2 linked regions of the Variovorax paradoxus genome follow. The protein of the gene in region 2 binds, or shares a complex with, the protein of the main gene of each other region. Links are inferred from orthologs where the notes say so. Each region holds a gene or a part of one and is shown on either strand. Other genes may lie near its edges.

What was found. Proteins that work in one complex are often made in the same cells at the same time.
Region 1: the proteins of dapF (region 2) and NWF24_RS04955 are in contact, whole or in part, in a solved structure (PDB 5YGU), measured with the Escherichia coli proteins. The link is inferred for Variovorax paradoxus from one-to-one orthologs.

The regions. Positions count from the first base shown.
Region 1 is NZ_CP102931.1:1,040,724-1,044,637, forward strand. Bases 395-3,300 are described here. They hold NWF24_RS04955 (RNA pyrophosphohydrolase), read right to left. Parts: upstream 2,229-3,300; coding sequence 1,560-2,228; downstream 395-1,559. Other genes in these bases: proB (glutamate 5-kinase), read left to right, coding at 395-970; NWF24_RS04950 (CNP1-like family protein), read right to left, coding at 1,019-1,612; NWF24_RS04960 (proline--tRNA ligase), read left to right, coding at 2,376-3,300. Outside these bases: more of proB, read left to right, coding at 1-394; more of NWF24_RS04960, read left to right, coding at 3,301-3,914. UniProt on the Escherichia coli protein: Master regulator of 5'-end-dependent mRNA decay.
Region 2 is NZ_CP102931.1:5,754,657-5,758,225, reverse strand. The notes cover bases 605-3,377. They hold dapF (diaminopimelate epimerase), read left to right. Parts: upstream 605-1,439; coding sequence 1,440-2,315; downstream 2,316-3,377. Other genes in these bases: NWF24_RS27120 (YdcF family protein), read left to right, coding at 3,013-3,377; NWF24_RS27125 (DUF484 family protein), read left to right, coding at 2,312-3,016; NWF24_RS27135 (alpha/beta fold hydrolase), read left to right, coding at 605-1,367. Also shown: NWF24_RS27140 (MFS transporter), read left to right, coding at 1-498; more of NWF24_RS27135, read left to right, coding at 546-604; more of NWF24_RS27120, read left to right, coding at 3,378-3,569. UniProt on the Escherichia coli protein: Involved in the succinylase branch of the L-lysine biosynthesis and in the biosynthesis of the pentapeptide incorporated in the peptidoglycan moiety. Catalyzes the stereoinversion of LL-2,6-diaminopimelate (L,L-DAP) to meso-diaminopimelate (meso-DAP).

The sequences.
Region 1 (3,914 bases), 4.7 Mb from region 2 along the record:
GTCGAGCGGGGCCATTGCCGAAGGCATGAAGCGCCTCGGCTGGCGCACCCGGCCGCACGAAATCAACGAGCTTCAGGCCGCTGCGGCCGTCGGACAGATGGGCCTGGCCCAGATGTACGAAACCAAGCTGCGCGAAAACGAAATCGGCAGCGCGCAGGTGCTGCTGACCCACGCCGACCTGGCCGATCGCGAGCGCTACCTCAATGCCCGTTCGACCCTGGTCACGCTGCTCAAGCTGGGTGTGGTGCCGGTCATCAACGAGAACGACACGGTCGTCAACGACGAGATCAAGTTCGGCGACAACGACACGCTGGGTGCACTCGTGGCCAACCTGGTCGAGGCCGATGCGCTGGTCATCCTCACAGATCAGAAGGGCCTGTACACGGCCGACCCGCGCAAGGACCCGGAAGCCAAGTTCGTGCACGAAGCCGCTGCGGGCGATCCGGCGCTCGAAGCGATGGCGGGTGGCGCAGGCTCCAGCATCGGCCGTGGCGGGATGATCACCAAAATCCTCGCGGCCAAGCGCGCCGCCGGCTCTGGCGCTTCCACGGTCATAGCCTGGGGCCGAGAGGCCGATGCCCTGCTGCGCCTGGCGCGGGGCGAGTCCATCGGCACGCTGCTGGTGGCGCAGACCGCCAAGCACCAGGCCCGCAAGCGCTGGATGGCTGACCACCTGCAACTGCGCGGCGCCGTCGTCGTCGATGCGGGTGCGGCAGCCAAGGTACGGGCCGAGGGCAAGAGCCTGCTGCCGATCGGCATGACCAGCGTTTCAGGCGAGTTTTCGCGCGGCGACGTGATCGCGGTGCGCGACGTCGATGGCGTCGAGCTGGCCCGGGGCCTTGCCAACTATTCGAGCGTGGAGGCGCGCCTGCTGTGCCGCAAGCCCTCGAGCGAGTTCGAGCGCCTGTTGGGCTATGTTGCGGAGCCCGAGATGGTCCATCGCGACAACATGGTGCTGATGCCCAGCTGATGATCCAAACAACAACGGGGCGCAAGGCCCCGTTGTTGTCTGGATTGACTACTGCACTTCCCGCACCGGGTTGCGTATGTTCTGCACCATTTCCCCGATCGAGGCGCGCGGCGCATTGCCGCGGCACAGGGCCTGGGTCGACAGCGCCCGGGTGTAGCTGGAGTTCAGGTCGTTCAGGCGTTTCCACTCCGGCTTTGCGACGTCTTGCCAGGCGCCGTTGTTGTAGCGCGCATAGCTCTTCATTTCCGCAGTGGAGCAGCGCACGCCCTCGTAGAAGGCGTTGACGGCGCTGCCAGTGCGGTTGCGCGCCACCACCACGTAGCGCACGATCCCGTCGCCAGTGATCGTGATCGTGTTCGGGTCGACGCCGAACTTCAGGCTCATGTAGGGCGGCATCTCGATCGGCAGCAGACGGCTTTCGCTGAAGGCCGGCGGCGGCGGCGTTGCCGTTTCTTCCCATTCCCTGTCCGTTTCGGATCGCTTCGGCGGCGGCGGGCTGCCGGCCTGCGCCCAGTCGGGGTTGTCGGTGTCGTGCTGGCCCGAGGCGCAGCCCGCGAGGACGCCGAAGCAGATCAGAAGAAGGGCGCGTTCAGCGTTGCGTCGGAAGGAACGGCGCTTTGTTGTTGTGGACAGGAGGTTCATCGCTCGCAGAAGGAATGTCGGGATGCGGATCGAAACTGCCGCCGGGCGGCAGGTCCAGTCCGGGAGGCGCCCCGGCGTCTGGCGAATGGCGCTCGAATTCTCGGGCGCGCACGTTGCTGCGCAGGAAGCGGTTGCGGAAATCCTGCCTTGGCAGGTAGCGAGCAAGCTCGGTGAGCGCCATCTCGTAGACGCCGCGCTTGAACTCGACGACCACGTCGAGCGGCACCCAGTAGTCGTGCCAGCGCCAAGCATCGAACTCGGGATGGTCGGTGGCACGCAGGTTGAGATCCCAGTCGTGGCCGACGAGTTGCAGCAAATACCAGATTTGTTTCTGGCCCTTGTAGTGGCCCCGTGCGTCACGGCGGATGAACCGATCCGGCACCTCGTAGCGCAACCAGTCGCGGGTACGGGCCACGATGCGCACGTGCTCCGGATGGAGCCCCACTTCCTCGTGCAGTTCCCGGAACATGGCTTGCTCGGGACTTTCGCCGCGGTCGATGCCGCCTTGCGGAAACTGCCAGGAATGCGTGCGTATGCGTTTGCCCCAGAAAACCTGGTTTCTCTGGTTGAGCAGGATGATGCCGACGTTGGGCCTGAAGCCGTCCCGGTCGAGCATAATCAAACCCCAATTTTTGAACTGAGTCGATTATGCATGCCGGGTTGCCCTCGGCAAGCTGCCGATGCCAGGCTCTCAGGGTCTCTCCGGGGGAGCAGTCCCCCACTTCCCATTTTCGAATCCAGCGAATCCATCACACCGATCCCGATGAAAGCTTCCCGATTTTTTGTCTCCACCCTCAAGGAAGCGCCCGCTGACGCAGAGGTCGCGAGCCACCGGCTCATGATGCGGGCCGGCATGATCAAGAAGCTCGGCACGGGCATCTACACCTACATGCCCATGGGGCTGCGCGTGATCCGCAAGGTCGAGGCCATCGTGCGCGAAGAGATGAACCGCGCCGGCGCCGTCGAGATGACGATGCCCGTGGTGCAGCCGGCCGAGTTCTGGCAGGAGACCGGCCGCTTCGAGAAGATGGGCCCCGAGCTGCTGCGCATCAAGGACCGGCACGACCGCGACTACGTGATCCAGCCGACCAGCGAAGAGGTCGTGACCGACATCGCGCGCCAGGAAATCCGTAGCTACAAGCAGCTGCCGAAGAATTTCTACCAGATCCAGACCAAGTTCCGCGACGAGCGCCGTCCGCGCTTCGGCCTGATGCGTGGGCGCGAATTCATCATGAAGGACGCCTACAGCTTCGACCGCGACCTCGACGCGGCCAAGGCCAGCTACCAGACCATGGCGCAGGCCTACCGCAACATCTTCGACCGATTCGGCCTGCGCTACCGCGCCGTGGCGGCCGACAGCGGCGCCATCGGCGGCGACCTGAGCGAAGAATTCCAGGTGATCGCCGCGACCGGCGAAGACGCCATCGTCTACTGCCCCGACAGCGAATACGCCGCCAACATGGAAAAGGCCGAGGCGCTGGCCCCGGCCGGCCCGCGCCCCGCGGCCGCCAAGCCGCTCCAGAAAACGCCGACCCCCGGCAAGAGCACCTGCGCCGACGTGGCCGAACTGCTCGGCGTGCCGCTCTCGACCACCATCAAGTCGCTGGTGCTTGCCACCGATATCGTCGACGAGGCCGGCAATCCGAAGGGCTCGCAGGTCTGGCTGCTGCTGCTGCGCGGCGACCACGACATGAACGAGATCAAGGTCAGCAAGCTGCCCGGCCTGAACCAGGGCTTCCGCTTCGCAACCCTCGCTGAGATCGAGGACCACTTCGGCTGCAAGCCCGGCTACCTGGGCCCGCTGAACCTCAAGAAGCCCGTCAAGCTCGTGGCCGACCGCGAAGCTGCCGTCATGGCCGACTGGATCACCGGCGCCAACGAGGTCGACTTCCACATGACTGGCGTCAACTGGGGCCGCGACCTGCCCGAGCCCGACCTGATCGCCGACATCCGCAACGTGGTCGCGGGCGACGCCTCGCCCGACGGCAAGGGCGTGCTGGCCATCGAGCGCGGCATCGAAGTCGGCCACGTGTTCGTGCTGGGCACCAAGTACAGCAAGGACATGAACGCCACCTACCTCGACGAAGGCGGCAAGCCGCAATTCCTCGAAATGGGTTGCTACGGCATCGGCATCACCCGCCTGCCGGCCGCCGCCATCGAACAGAACCACGACGAGCGCGGCATCATCTGGCCCGACGCGCTGGCCCCGTTCACGGTGGTGGTCTGCCCGATCGGCATGGACCGCAGCCCCGAGGTCAAGGTGGCGGCCGAAGCGCTCTACGAAGAGCTGCTTGCCAAGGGC
Region 2 (3,569 bases):
GCGATGGCTGCGGGCAGCCTGGGCTGGGGCCTGGTGGCGCAGCAGATCGGCGTGCCGGCCACGCTGGTGGCGGGGGCGGTGGGGCTGGTGGTGGCCGGGCTGGTCTTCCATCGCGTGCGGCTGCCGGCCGGAGAGGCCGATCTGCAGGCATCGAACCACTGGCCCGAGCCGCTGCTCGCCGAGCCGGTGGCGAACGACCGCGGGCCGGTGATGATCCAGGTCGAGTACCGCATCCGCAAGGAAGACCGCCCGGCCTTCCTACAGGCGATGAAGCGTCTGTCTCTCGAACGCCGCCGCGACGGTGCCTACGCTTGGGGCCTGCACGAGCACACGGTCGACGGGGAGCGGGTGATCGAGTGGTTCCTCGTCGAATCGTGGGCGGAGCATCTGCGCCAGCACCATCGCGTGTCGAAGGCCGATGCCGACCTGCAGGGCGAGGCGCTGCGCTTTCACATCGGGCCGGACAAGCCCGAGGTGCATCACTTTCTTGCGATCTGATTTTTCCTTCCCTTCCTTCTTTCTTTTTTTCACTCCACTGGAAAACCATGACCACACTCACACTGCGCGACGGCACCGAGCTCTACTACAAGGACTGGGGCTCGGGCCAGCCCATTCTCTTCAGCCACGGCTGGCCACTCAGCGCCGACATGTGGGACGCCCAGATGCTGTTCTTCGCGGAGCGCGGCTACCGCACCATCGCGTTCGACCGCCGCGGTTTCGGCCGCTCGAGCCAGCCGTGGACCGGCTACGACTACGACACCTTCGCCGACGACATCGCCGAGCTGATCGAAAAGCTCGACCTGAAGGACGTGATCCTTGCGGGCTTCTCGATGGGCGGCGGCGACGTGACGCGCTACATCGCGCGCAAGGGCAGCGCTCGCGTGGCCAAGCTTGCGCTCATCAGCGCCGTGACGCCGCTGTTCATGAAGACGGCCGACCACCCCGTGGGGCCCGACGCCTCGCTGTTCGCGGGCATCCGCGCCGGCCTGGCCGCCGACCGCCCGCAGTTCCTCGACGACTTCAGCACGCTCTTCTACGGCACCAATCGCCCCGGCGCCAAGGTGTCGCAAGGCGTCTTCAAGCAGACGCTGCAGATCGCGCTGCAGGCCTCGATCAAGGCCACCATCGACTGCGTGACCGCGTTCTCGGAAACCGACTTCCGCCCCGACATGGCGAAGATCGACGTGCCCACGCTCGTGATTCACGGCGATGACGACCAGGTCGTGCCCTTCGAGGCCACCGGCAAGCTTGCGGCCGAGATGATCAAGGGCAGCCAGCTCAAGGTCTACGCAGGTGCGCCGCACGCCACCTGCACCACCCACAAGGACCAGGTGAACGCTGATCTGCTGGCGTTCATCCAGGCCTGATCGTTCCGTCTTCATGGCCACGGGCTTGGGCCCGTGGTCGCCAAGGGTAGTGCCGGTGGCGATAATCCCGGAATGCGAATCCGCTTTACCAAGATGCAGGGAGCCGGCAACGATTTCGTCGTGCTGGACGAAACACGCGGCACGCTGGGCCTCAGTGCCGCGCAATACCGCTTTCTGGCCGACCGCCATTTCGGCGTCGGCGCCGACCAGATCCTGACCGTGCGGCCTTCGCCTGCGGCAGGCGTCGACTTTCAATACGTGATCCACAACTCCGACGGCGGCGAAGTGGAGCAGTGCGGCAACGGCGCGCGCTGCTTCATGCGCTTCGTCAACGAACACCACCTGACCGACAAGACGCAAGTGCGCGTGCAGACCCTGTCGGGCGTGATCGAGCCGCGCATGGGTGCCGACGGCCGCGTGACGGTCGACATGGGCGCCCCTGTCTTCGAACCCGAGCGCGTGCCCTTCGACATCGCCGGGCTCGACCCGCAGCCCGAAGGCGCCTGGCACAAGTGGCACCTTGCCCTTGGCACGCGCGCGGGCACCGCTATCGTTTCAGTAGCGGTCCTGTCGATGGGCAACCCGCACGCCGTGCAGGTGGTCGACAACGTAGACACCGCCCCCGTGGCCGAGCAGGGCCCGCAGATCGAGCACCATCCGCGCTTTCCGCAGCGGGTGAATGCGGGCTTCATGCAGGTGGTCGACCGCTCGCACATCAGGCTGCGGGTGTTCGAGCGCGGCGCCGGCGAAACGCTGGCCTGCGGCACGGGCGCCTGCGCGGCGGTGGTGGCGGGCATTCGCCTCGGCCTGCTGGAGCGCCGGGTCGACGTGCAGACGCACGGCGGCATTCTCACGATCGAGTGGCAGGGAGAGGGGCAGCCGGTGCTGATGACCGGGCCGGCCACCACAGTCTTCGAAGGCGACATCGAGGTGCCGGAGCTGCCATGACGACCAACTTCACGAACAACAACGACGCCAACGCCATGAACCCGATCACCGAAGACGACATCGCCAACTACCTGGCGAACACGCCCGACTTCTTCGAGCGCCATGCCCAGCTGTTGGCGCAGGTGCAGCTCACCAGCCCGCACGGCAACCGCGCCGTGAGCCTGCAGGAACGCCAGGCCGAGATGCTGCGCGAAAAGATCAAGGCGCTGGAGCACCGCCTGATGGATATGGTGCGTCATGGCACTGAGAACGTCGTCATTGCCGACCGCCTGCAGCGCTGGACCAGCGGCCTGCTGACCACGCGCGACCCGCGCAGCCTGCCGTACCGCATCGCGGTCGATTTGCAGTCGCTGTTCCTGGTGCCGCAGACGGCCATCAAGGTGTGGGGCTGCGGCAGCGAATACCTCAACGAGGCCTATGCCCAGTGGGTGAGCGACGACGTGAAGGCGCTGGCCACCTCGCTGACCTCGCCGTACTGCGGGCTCAATTCGGGCTTCGAGGCGGCCAACTGGCTGCCCGAGCCGCAGGCCGCGATGTCGATCGCGCTGATTCCGCTGCGCCCCGACGCCGAGTCGCCGGCCTTCGGCATGCTGGTGCTGGCGTCGCCCGACGCGCAGCGCTTCAACGCCGAGATGGGTACCGACTTTCTCGAGCGCATCGCCGAGCTGGCCTCGGGCGGACTTTCGCGGCTTCGTCCTTGAAACGCCCGCGCTGGTTGCGGCGGCCGTGGCAGGTCGTGCTGGCTGGCGGGGTGCTGGCCGTGGCGCTGGTGTATGCGGCCATCGGAGCGTTCCTCTGGTGGCATGCCGAAGAGCTGCTGGCGCACCCGCCGCAGCGACCAGCCGACGCGGCGCTGGTGCTCGGCAGCCGCGCGTACCTCGACGGCAAGCCGCATCCGTGCCTTACGGGGCGGGTCGATACGGCTCTGGCGATGGCGAAAGCCGGCTTGGTCAGGCAGCTGGCTTTTTCGGGCGGCGTGGATTCCGAGGACAGCCGCATCGAGGCCATCACGATGGGGGAACACGCAATAGCTTCGGGCTTTGCGGGGCCGATGGTGCTCGAGCCTGCATCGACGTCCACGCGGCTGAACCTGTCGCTGTCGCGTCCGCTGCTGCTGGCGGCCGGCGTGCGCAGCGTGGTCATCGTGTCGGAGCCCTTCCATCTGTGGCGTATCGAGCGGCTCGTGAAGAAGAGCGGCTTCGACCAGAGCTTCGACGTGCAGTACGCGGCGGCGCCCACGTCGTGCTGGCGGGC